Regions from separate parts of the Streptomyces sp. NPDC088706 genome, predicted to be linked through region 1. Evidence: riboswitches for the same ligand, from Rfam matches in the RefSeq annotation. Region 1 holds a riboswitch; each other region holds the start of a gene.

The links. Region 1 has a riboswitch for cyclic di-AMP ahead of ACIQAK_RS20150 (C40 family peptidase). Riboswitches for the same ligand answer to the same signal wherever they lie in the genome.
Region 2: it holds a riboswitch for cyclic di-AMP, as region 1 does, so the genes downstream of both, ACIQAK_RS25060 (transglycosylase family protein) here and ACIQAK_RS20150 (C40 family peptidase) in region 1, are expected to answer to the same signal.
Region 3: it holds a riboswitch for cyclic di-AMP, as region 1 does, so the genes downstream of both, ACIQAK_RS15075 (NlpC/P60 family protein) here and ACIQAK_RS20150 (C40 family peptidase) in region 1, are expected to answer to the same signal.
Region 4: it holds a riboswitch for cyclic di-AMP, as region 1 does, so the genes downstream of both, ACIQAK_RS29330 (LysM peptidoglycan-binding domain-containing M23 family metallopeptidase) here and ACIQAK_RS20150 (C40 family peptidase) in region 1, are expected to answer to the same signal.

Annotation. Positions count from the first base shown of each region.
Region 1 is NZ_JBIVLW010000008.1:105,676-107,866, reverse strand. It holds partial or broken gene ACIQAK_RS20160 (ATP-dependent Clp protease proteolytic subunit) at 1-191, shown strand, start outside; gene ACIQAK_RS20155 (hypothetical protein) at 199-504, shown strand; cyclic di-AMP (ydaO/yuaA leader) riboswitch at 858-1,044, shown strand; gene ACIQAK_RS20150 (C40 family peptidase) at 1,048-1,518, shown strand; gene ACIQAK_RS20145 (LysE family translocator) at 1,573-2,191, opposite strand, start outside.
Region 2 is NZ_JBIVLW010000013.1:89,932-92,122, reverse strand. It holds gene eno (phosphopyruvate hydratase) at 1-319, opposite strand, end outside; gene ACIQAK_RS25060 (transglycosylase family protein) at 660-1,376, opposite strand; cyclic di-AMP (ydaO/yuaA leader) riboswitch at 1,382-1,564, opposite strand; gene ACIQAK_RS25055 (transglycosylase family protein) at 1,855-2,191, opposite strand, start outside.
Region 3 is NZ_JBIVLW010000004.1:415,353-417,543, forward strand. It holds gene ACIQAK_RS15075 (NlpC/P60 family protein) at 1-917, opposite strand, end outside; cyclic di-AMP (ydaO/yuaA leader) riboswitch at 916-1,082, opposite strand; gene pcrA (DNA helicase PcrA) at 1,352-2,191, shown strand, end outside.
Region 4 is NZ_JBIVLW010000019.1:77,649-79,839, forward strand. It holds gene ACIQAK_RS29330 (LysM peptidoglycan-binding domain-containing M23 family metallopeptidase) at 96-1,046, opposite strand; cyclic di-AMP (ydaO/yuaA leader) riboswitch at 1,052-1,210, opposite strand; gene ACIQAK_RS29335 (tyrosine-protein phosphatase) at 1,621-2,191, shown strand, end outside.

The sequences.
Region 1 (2,191 bases):
CACGCGAACTGGGCCGCACCCGCGAGCTGTTCACGGATATGCCGGTCCGGCACACGGACCGGACCGCCGAGCGGGTCGCCGCCGACATCGAGCGCGACACCGTCCTCGACGCGGCAGCCGCTCGCGGCCACGGGCTGGTGGACCGCGTCGTGGACCGCAAGCTCTCCCAGCCGCCGCACGACGCGAGGTGAACAGCCCATGGAACCGACGGAGTTCCCGCCCCTGCCCGCACTGACCCGCGCCGAGGGTGAGTTCATCGACTGCTACCTGGCGGTCCTGGACCAGGTGGGCCGCATCAACCCGGCACGCGGCAGCGACACCTACAGCGCCCTGCGGGCCGCGCAGGCCCTGGCCTCCCGGGCGGCGGCGCTGCGCGACGCGCTGGCCCTGATGCACGAGCGGGGCGAGCGGCAGATCCACGCGGCGACGCTGGCGCGTGCCCTGCGGGTGCTGGACGGCGAGCGGCGGGCGGGCCGGGTCGCCATGCCACCGACGCCGAACTGACCCGCTCCGCGCGCCGGGAGCGCGATACGGGAGCGAACCGGTCACCGCGCCACACGACACGCCCGGTCCCGCCATCGATTTTCCTCGCTCGTTCGGCGTAGGCGATCACCCGTGTGAGCGATGGTTCAACTTGCGTTCGGCGCGCGATGCGTACTCGAAATGCGTCCTTTCGTCGCTGGTACAAGGGCGTGCGCCCGGCCCGTCGGCGGGCGCGAATCCGCCCTCTCCACCCGAACGGATCAGTGGTGAGTAGACTCACAAATCACTGTTTCGACTCGGAAATCCGGCACTTCGTGAGTCAAGATCCCTGGGACGACAAGCCCCCGCCGCCGCGGCGGGGCGGTCCGGGTGGACGCCGAGTCCTGCCGCCTCCCGGATGACTGGTCGACAGGAGTGGATCGGCAGGAGTGGAGGACCCGAGCACAACGGGCCGACCGGGAGACCGGGAAGCCCTCGGGGTGAAGCCGCGTCACGCGGCCGGGCAACTTCGCCAGCCCGAACCCGACAGGTCATCCTTCACAGGCGGCTGACGAAGGGTTGCGCATGTCTGCGCAGGTTCATGTCCCGTCTCTGTTCACCCGGGTCGGCACGGCCTCGGTACTCACCTTTGCCGTGACGTCCGCCATGCTGGCGCCCGGCCTGGTCAACGATGCCGAGGCCGCCACCCATTCGACGAAGGCGCTCAAGGTCGCCGCGTCGAAGAAGGGGGCTCCCTACAAGTACGGGGCCGCCGGCCCCAGTCGGTTCGACTGTTCGGGGCTGACTCTCTACTCGTTCAAGAAGGTCGGGAAGAAGCTTCCCCGCACCGCACAGCAGCAGTACAACAAGACCCGCCATATCTCCAAGTCGCAGCGCAAACGCGGTGACCTCGTCTTCTTCCATTCCGGGCGCAGCGTCTACCACGTGGGCATCTACGCCGGGGGCGGGAAGATCTGGCACTCCCCCAAATCCGGGGACGTGGTGCGCAAGGCGAAGATCTGGTCCAAGAGCGTCTGGTACGGACGGGTCCGCTGACCCGCCGACCGGACGCTCCTCCCGCGCGGACGGTACGGGCCCCCTCGGCGCGTCTCAGCGCAGGAGGGGCCCGGTCACCAGCACCAGCCCGAGTCCGGTGAGCGCCACGCCGCTGCCGCCCTCGATCGCCCGCGCGGTACGCGGCCGGCGCAGCCATCGCCCCAGCCGGTCCACGAGCAGGGCGACGGCCGGGAACCAGATCAGGGCGAGCGCCACCACGAGGGCGGCGAGCAGCAGCGTCCTGGGCAGCGGCGGCTGCCCGGCCGGGACGAACTGCGGCAGCAGGCTGAGGAAGAGGACCGGGGCCTTCGGGTTGAGCGCGTTGGTCAGGAACCCCTGCCGGAGCGCGCGCCCGAACTCCCCGGGCGCCTCCGGCCGTACCCGGTCCGGCGCACGGCCCGGCTCCGGGACCCTGCGCCGGAGCGCGTACAGCGCGCTGATCCCGAGGTACAGCACGTACGCGCCGCCGAGCAGTTGGACGGTGCGGAAGAGCACGGGCACCGTCACCAGTACCGCGGCGAGCCCCGCCACGGCGAGCGCGGTGTGCACGAGCAGTCCTCCGGCGACCCCGAGCGCGCTGGCCAGACCGGCGCTGCGGGAGGCCAGGGCGTTGCGTACGACGACGGTGAAGTCGGCGCCGGGCAGCGCGACCATACCGGCGGCGATCCCGGTG
Region 2 (2,191 bases), on a different contig from region 1:
CGAGCGAGGCCTTGTTCTCGGTGGCGTCCAGGTCGAACATCGCCTGGTCGATGAGGCGCTGCTCGGTGGCGTCGTACCCGACGAGCTCCGGGCCGATCTGCTCGATGACGGCGAGGACGGCCTTCTCGACGCCCTTGCCCTGGTAGCGGTTGGGGTCACCGTCGCGGAGCTCGATGGCCTCGAACGCACCGGTGGAGGCGCCGGACGGAACGGCAGCACGGCCCGTGCTGCCGTCGTCGAGGCCGACCTCGACCTCGACCGTGGGGTTGCCCCGGGAGTCGAGGATTTCCCTGGCTACGACGACGTCGATGGACGGCACGAGGCATCTCCTTCTGGGATATGACGCTGGTTGTGCAGGGTCACTGTGGCCTTGCGACACGAGCCTAACCGGCCCGGCCGCGTCAGTCGGCCGACCGCCCGTCCCCTGGGACGAAAAAGGACCCAAGGGCCCGCATCACGGGACGAATCTCCAGAAATCTACTGGGCGGTAACAAGCGTTGGTGACAAGAGGTGAACGCATCCGCGGGCCGGATCCGCGCGTTCCTCCGCCACGGACGGACCCCGGCCCGGCGCGCACGGGGGGAGAGCGCGCCGGGCCGGGGAGCCGTGCGAGGGAGGGTGCCGCCGGACCCCCTCCCGCCGGGGAGGAGAGCCGACTGTTACTTCAGGTGGAGCTGCTGACCCGGGAAGATCAGGTCCGCTTCCTTGACGATGTCGTCGTTGAGCTTGAAGAGCTTGCTCCAGCCGCCCTTGACGTCTTCCTTGTCAGCGATCTTGCTGAGGGTGTCGCCGGCCTTGACCTTGTACTCGCCGTCACCCTTCTTGACCTTCTCACCGGTCGGGGTGGTGACGGTCTTCTTGGAGCTCTCGGCCTTGGGGACGGCCGGGGCGGTGCGCTGCTCGCTGCGCGTGGTGGGCTGCTCGGCCTTGCGCTCGGGCTGCGCCTGCTCGGGCTTGCTCGCGGACGAGCCGGAGCCGGTGTTCACGCCCGGGTCCACACCGTCGTTGGTGAGGCCGCCTGCGCCGGCGCAGGCCCAGGCACCCGGGCCCTGCATGTCGAGGAGCTTCTCGGCGGTGGCGATCTGCTGGTCCTTGGAGGCCAGATCGGCGCGGGAGGCGTACTGCGTACCGCCGGCGGCGGCCCAGCTCGACTGCGAGAACTGCAGTCCGCCGTAGTAGCCGTTGCCGGTGTTGATGGACCAGTTGCCGCCGGACTCGCACCGGGCGACGGCGTCCCAGGTCTCGACGGAGGCGGCGGAGGCGTTGGTCGCGCCCATCAGCGGGACGGCGACGGCGGCACCGGCGACGCCGGCCAGGGTGGCGAGACGGACGGTCTTCGAGGGGCGGCGGTGCTTGCCCTTGCTGTTCAGCAGCATGGAACGGATCTCCTCACCGACGCCTACGAGGTGAGCTGTCGGGTTCGGGCTGATGAGTTGCCCGGTCGCACGACCTTGCGCGCGACTTCACCCCAAGCCGTTCCCGTACGCCCCCGTCCTTCGACGAGGCCGTCCGGACCCGGCGGCCTACCTGGGTCCCCCGCTCCTGCCTACGGCGCTTCACGCGTCTGTTCCCTTCGACCGACGGCAGGATTCGGCGTGACGGTCGACGGGGCCCGCGGTGCGAGCGGTTCCGACCGTAAACACAGGCAACCCCGACATTCAAAGATGGACATACTAGTCCAATCGGCGCTTACTTGCTCACCCTGACGGATCGTTTCCGCAGGTCGGAGGGGTTCTGCGGCGAGCTGGCGGGCGCAACACGCCAGTTGCAGCAAAGAGACCCATGTCTCACTTACGCATAAGTGGGCATAGGCCTCTGAACTACCCGCGATTTTGCGGCTTTTTCCCGAATTCGTCAGTTGGCTGCGGACTCCTCGGCGCCTTCCGCGACGCTCTTCCCGGCGCTCTGCTCCAGCCCCAGTTCCAGGCTCTGTCCGGGCAGGATCAGGTCCGGGTCGGAGCCCAGGAGGTCCTTGTTGGCCTCGTACAGACCGGTCCAGCCCTGGGGAAGTTTCTGTGCGTCAGCAATCGCCCAGAGGTTGTCCCCGGGCTGCACGGTGTAGCCGTCCTCGGCGACCGCGTCGCCGTCCCGCGCGTCACCCTCGCCCCGCGAGGCGTGCCGGCCGGACTCACGGGGACCGCCCTCCCGCCCCGACGCGCCGGGCTCCTCGGGGGCCGCGGCGCCCCGGTGC
Region 3 (2,191 bases), on a different contig from region 1:
GGCTTCCCGATCTGGGCGCGGGCGAAGGCCAGCACCTTCTCGGCCTTGGCGGCGTAGCCGCTGCCCGCCCCGGTCCCGGTACCCGTACCCGTACCGGAGCCCGGGCTCGTCCCCGTACCGCTGCCGGAGCCGGAGCCGTTGTCCCCGCCGGACTCCTTCGCGGCCTCCTCGCGCGCCTTCTTCTCGGCCTTCTCCCGCTCCTTGGCCTCGGCGGCCTGGCGGCGGGCCAGCCGCTCCGCCTTCTCCTTGGCCTCGGCCTCCTTCTTGCGCTCCAGCTCCGCCAGCCGCGCCTTCTCCTCGGCGGTCAGCTTCGACAGCAGGGACCGGGCCTCGGTCAGCTTGGTCTGCACGTTCCGCTTGCCGGTGCGGAGCGCGGTCTGGGTCTCGGTGAGCGTCTCCAGGCTCTTCACGGCCTCCGCGCGCTTCCTCGACACCGCGGCCTGCTGCGTACGGAAGTCGTCGACGGCCTTCTGCTGCCGTTCGGTCGCCCGGCTCATCAGCTGGTTCTGGTCGAAGTAGGACTGCGGGTCGTCCGCCAGGAAGAAGGTCGCGGTGGGTGCGATGCCACCGGTGCGGTACTGCGCGGCCGCGTAGGCCCCCAGCTCCCTGCGCGCCTCGTTGATCCTCTCGGTCCGCTTCGCCACGTCGGAGAGCAGCGTGTCGACCTTGGTGCGCTGGGCCGTGGAGGCGGCCTTGGCGCGGTTGTACTGCTGGGTCGCGCTGCCCGCCTGCCGGTAGAGCTCGTCGACCTTCTTCCGGACGTCCTCGATGGCCGGTTTCGGCTCGGCGGGGGCCGCCGTCGCGCTCTGCGTGGAGAGAAGCGTCACGGAGGCCAGCGCGGCCGTCGTGAACCCGACGGCGGGGGTGGTGGTGCGCACCTTCGCGCGCGGCTTGCGATGCGATGCCAAGACCGGCATCTCCTTCCGTGGACCGCCTACCGGGTTAGCTGTCGGGTTCGGACGGAACGGAAGGCTGTCCTACGGTCCGGATGCGAGGGTACGGACCGATTCACCCCGGTTCTGCGTGTGGGTCCCCGGTTCCGAACTGCTGGGAGGGCAGCGCGGATTCGGCAGAGGTGACCGTGAGACGCGGTTCGTCTCTGGGAGGTACGGATCACCTGACCGAGCACGCTAGCCAACCCGTGGCACCGCTGGGAAGGAGGTGGAGCGATATGCCCGATACATTTTCGTGACCTTTCCGGGTCCGCGGTCCCGCACCCCCTCCGACCGGGCACTCCTTCACGGAACGTGGACGTCCGCTCTCCTTGCGTGCGGGTGGCGCGCTGGTGCCGGTGGCCGCTTCCCGGCTTCGACGGAAGGTTGTCGGTGCGGCCCTCTAGACTCGGATGGCGATGAGCAGCCTCTTTGACGACAACTTCCTGACCGGCCTCCAGTCCGCGGAGGACGGCCCGCCGCCGCCCCCCGAGGACCACGCACCCGAAGCGGTGCCGGAGGGACTCTTCGAGGGCGTCTTCGACGCGCCCCCGCCGCCCCGGGACGGGTACTACCGGGACGGCCACCCGCGCCCGGTCATCGACGCCGCGGCGCTGCTCGATGGGCTGAACACCGAGCAGCGCGCCGCCGTCGTGCACGCCGGGTCCCCGCTGCTCATCGTCGCCGGGGCCGGCTCCGGCAAGACCCGGGTGCTGACCCACCGCATCGCGCACCTGCTGGCCGAGCGCGGGACGCACCCGGGGCAGATCCTGGCGATCACCTTCACCAACAAGGCCGCGGGCGAGATGAAGGAGCGCGTCGAGCAGCTGGTGGGCCCGCGCGCCAACGCCATGTGGGTCATGACCTTCCACAGCGCGTGCGTCCGCATCCTGCGCCGCGAGTCGAAGAAGCTCGGCTTCACCTCGTCGTTCTCGATCTACGACGCCGCCGACTCCAAGCGCCTGATGGCCCTGGTCTGCCGCGATCTCGACCTGGACCCCAAGCGCTACCCGCCGAAGTCCTTCACCGCCAAGGTCTCCAACCTCAAGAACGAGCTCATCGACGAGGAGACCTTCGCCGGACAGGCGGCCGATGGTTTCGAGAAGACCCTGGCCCAGGCGTACGCGCTCTACCAGGCCCGCCTGCGCGAGGCCAACGCGCTGGACTTCGACGACATCATCATGACGACGGTCCACCTCCTCCAGGCCTTCCCGGACGTCGCCGAGCACTACCGGCGCCGCTTCCGCCACGTCCTGGTC
Region 4 (2,191 bases), on a different contig from region 1:
TAGACCACCCGGTCAGGTTTCGGTAAAGCCGGAATAAGCGGAGGGGCGGTGCGCCGCCGCGCACCGCCCCCCGATCACTTATCGCTGCCCTCGGGTCAGAGGGAGACGTTGTGCGCTCGCAGGTAGGCGATCGGGTCGACGTCCGAGCCGTAGCTCGGGCCGGTGCGGACCTCGAAGTGGAGGTGCGGGCCGGTGGAGTTGCCGGTGGAGCCGGAGAGGCCGATCTGCTGGCCGCCGGTGACGGTCTGGCCCACCGAGACGTTGAGCGAGGACTGGTGGGCGTACTGGGAGTACATGCCGTCCTCGTGCTGGATGACGACCTCGTTGCCGTACGAGCCGCTGTTGCCGGCCGAGACCACGGTGCCCGGTCCGATGGCGAGGACAGGGGTACCGGAGGCGGCCTGGAAGTCCGAGCCGGTGTGGTAGCCACTGGACCAGCTGGCGCCGGAGGCACGGTACTGGGTGGTGACGTTGGGGCTGGCCAGCGGTGCCGACCAGCCGGAGCCGTTGGCCTCGGAGGAGCCGGTCTGCGCGGAGGTGCCGGAGTCGTCGGCCGATGCGGTGTCCGCCTTCGGAGCCTTCTTCGGGGCGGCCTCGGGGGCCGGCTCGGCCTTCTTCGGGGCGGCCTTGGGAGCCGGAGCGGACTCCTTGGCCTCCGAAGGCGCGGCGGAGCCGGACGCCTTGGCGCCGAGGGTGAGCTTCATGCCCGGGAAGATCAGGCTGGGGTTCTCGCCGACGGTCGAGCGGTTGTCCTGGTACAGCTTCTGCCAGCCGCCCTTGACCTGGTGCTCGGATGCGATCTTGGCGAGGTAGTCACCGGAGACGACGGAGTACGTCTTCGGGGCGGCCTTCGCCTTGACGGGCGCGGCCTGCGGCGCGGACTGAGCGGCGGCCGAGGCGGCGGCGGGGGCCGCCTTCTCCGCGGCGTGCGCGCCGGTGGCGCCCATCAGCGGGAGGGCGAGTACGGCTCCGCCGGTGCCCGCGGCGAGGACGCCGCGGTGGATCGGGCCGGACTTGGGACGACGGTGCTTACCCTTTGCGGGCATGGGGTGGTTCCTCTCCGGCGCCTGCGAGGTGAGCTGTCGGGTTCGAGCTGGAGATGCCCGGCCGCCGGATGGCGACTTCACCCCGAGCCGGTCCGGATCGCTCCGGGCCGGCGGCTTACCTGGTTCCCCCGCTCCTGCCACGCGTGAGTGGGTGGATGCGAATTCCGGGCGGCGGCAGGATTAGGCGGTCCGTCCGGATTGACGGTGACCGTAAACGAGTCAGGACGACGGGAACAAGCCCTCGGATGCACCCCGGAATGGTCGATTCAATTTCGCTCCGGATTTCCCGTCACACTCCGTGGATTACGGATCTTGGCTTTCCGTACGGATACCGGGAAAACGCCCGGGCGCCACCGCCACGGTCCGTCACGGATATGATCCCGCTCACCCGGGGAATCCCATCTCCCCCATTAGTGGGGCATGTTCTGCGAAATACACCAATACGGACATGGCACCCGCGCCACATCTGACGCCCGGTCAGCGCACTGATGGTTGCCTGGTGAACCGATGTCGTATCGTCGCAGGGGCGCCCTCGCCGGAGAGCGGCGCCGACGCAGAGATTCCAGGAGCCACCGTGACGCAGCAGGTGCCGCAGGTCCCGCCGACCGAGACCGCACTGACCGGAGTCCGCAACTTCCGCGACGTGGGTGGGCTCCCCACCACGGACGGGCGGCGCACCGCCTTCGGCCGGCTCTACCGCAGCGGCCACCTGGCGCACGCCACCGCCGAGGACGCGCTCTTCCTCGGCGGGCTCGGGCTGCACACCGTCTTCGACTTCCGCAACTCCGCCGACCACCAGCTCGACGGGTACGACGTCGAGCTGGCCGGTGTCCGCAATGTCAGCATTCCGCTCTCCGACCCGGCCGACGGAGCCGAGTTCTGGCGGCTGGTGCGCGACGGGAACATCGAGCAGCTGCGCTCGATCCTGGCGAACGGCAAGGGCACCGAGCGCATGATCCACATGTACCGGTCGACCATCGTGGACCGCACGGCCGAGCACAGCCGGGTGCTGCACGCCCTGGCGGAGGACAGCGTGCCCGCCCTCATGCACTGTGCTGCGGGCAAGGACCGGGCCGGTCTGTCGATCGCGGTCTCGCTGCTCGCGGTCGGCGTCGAGCGCGAGGCGATCGAGGCGGACTACCTCA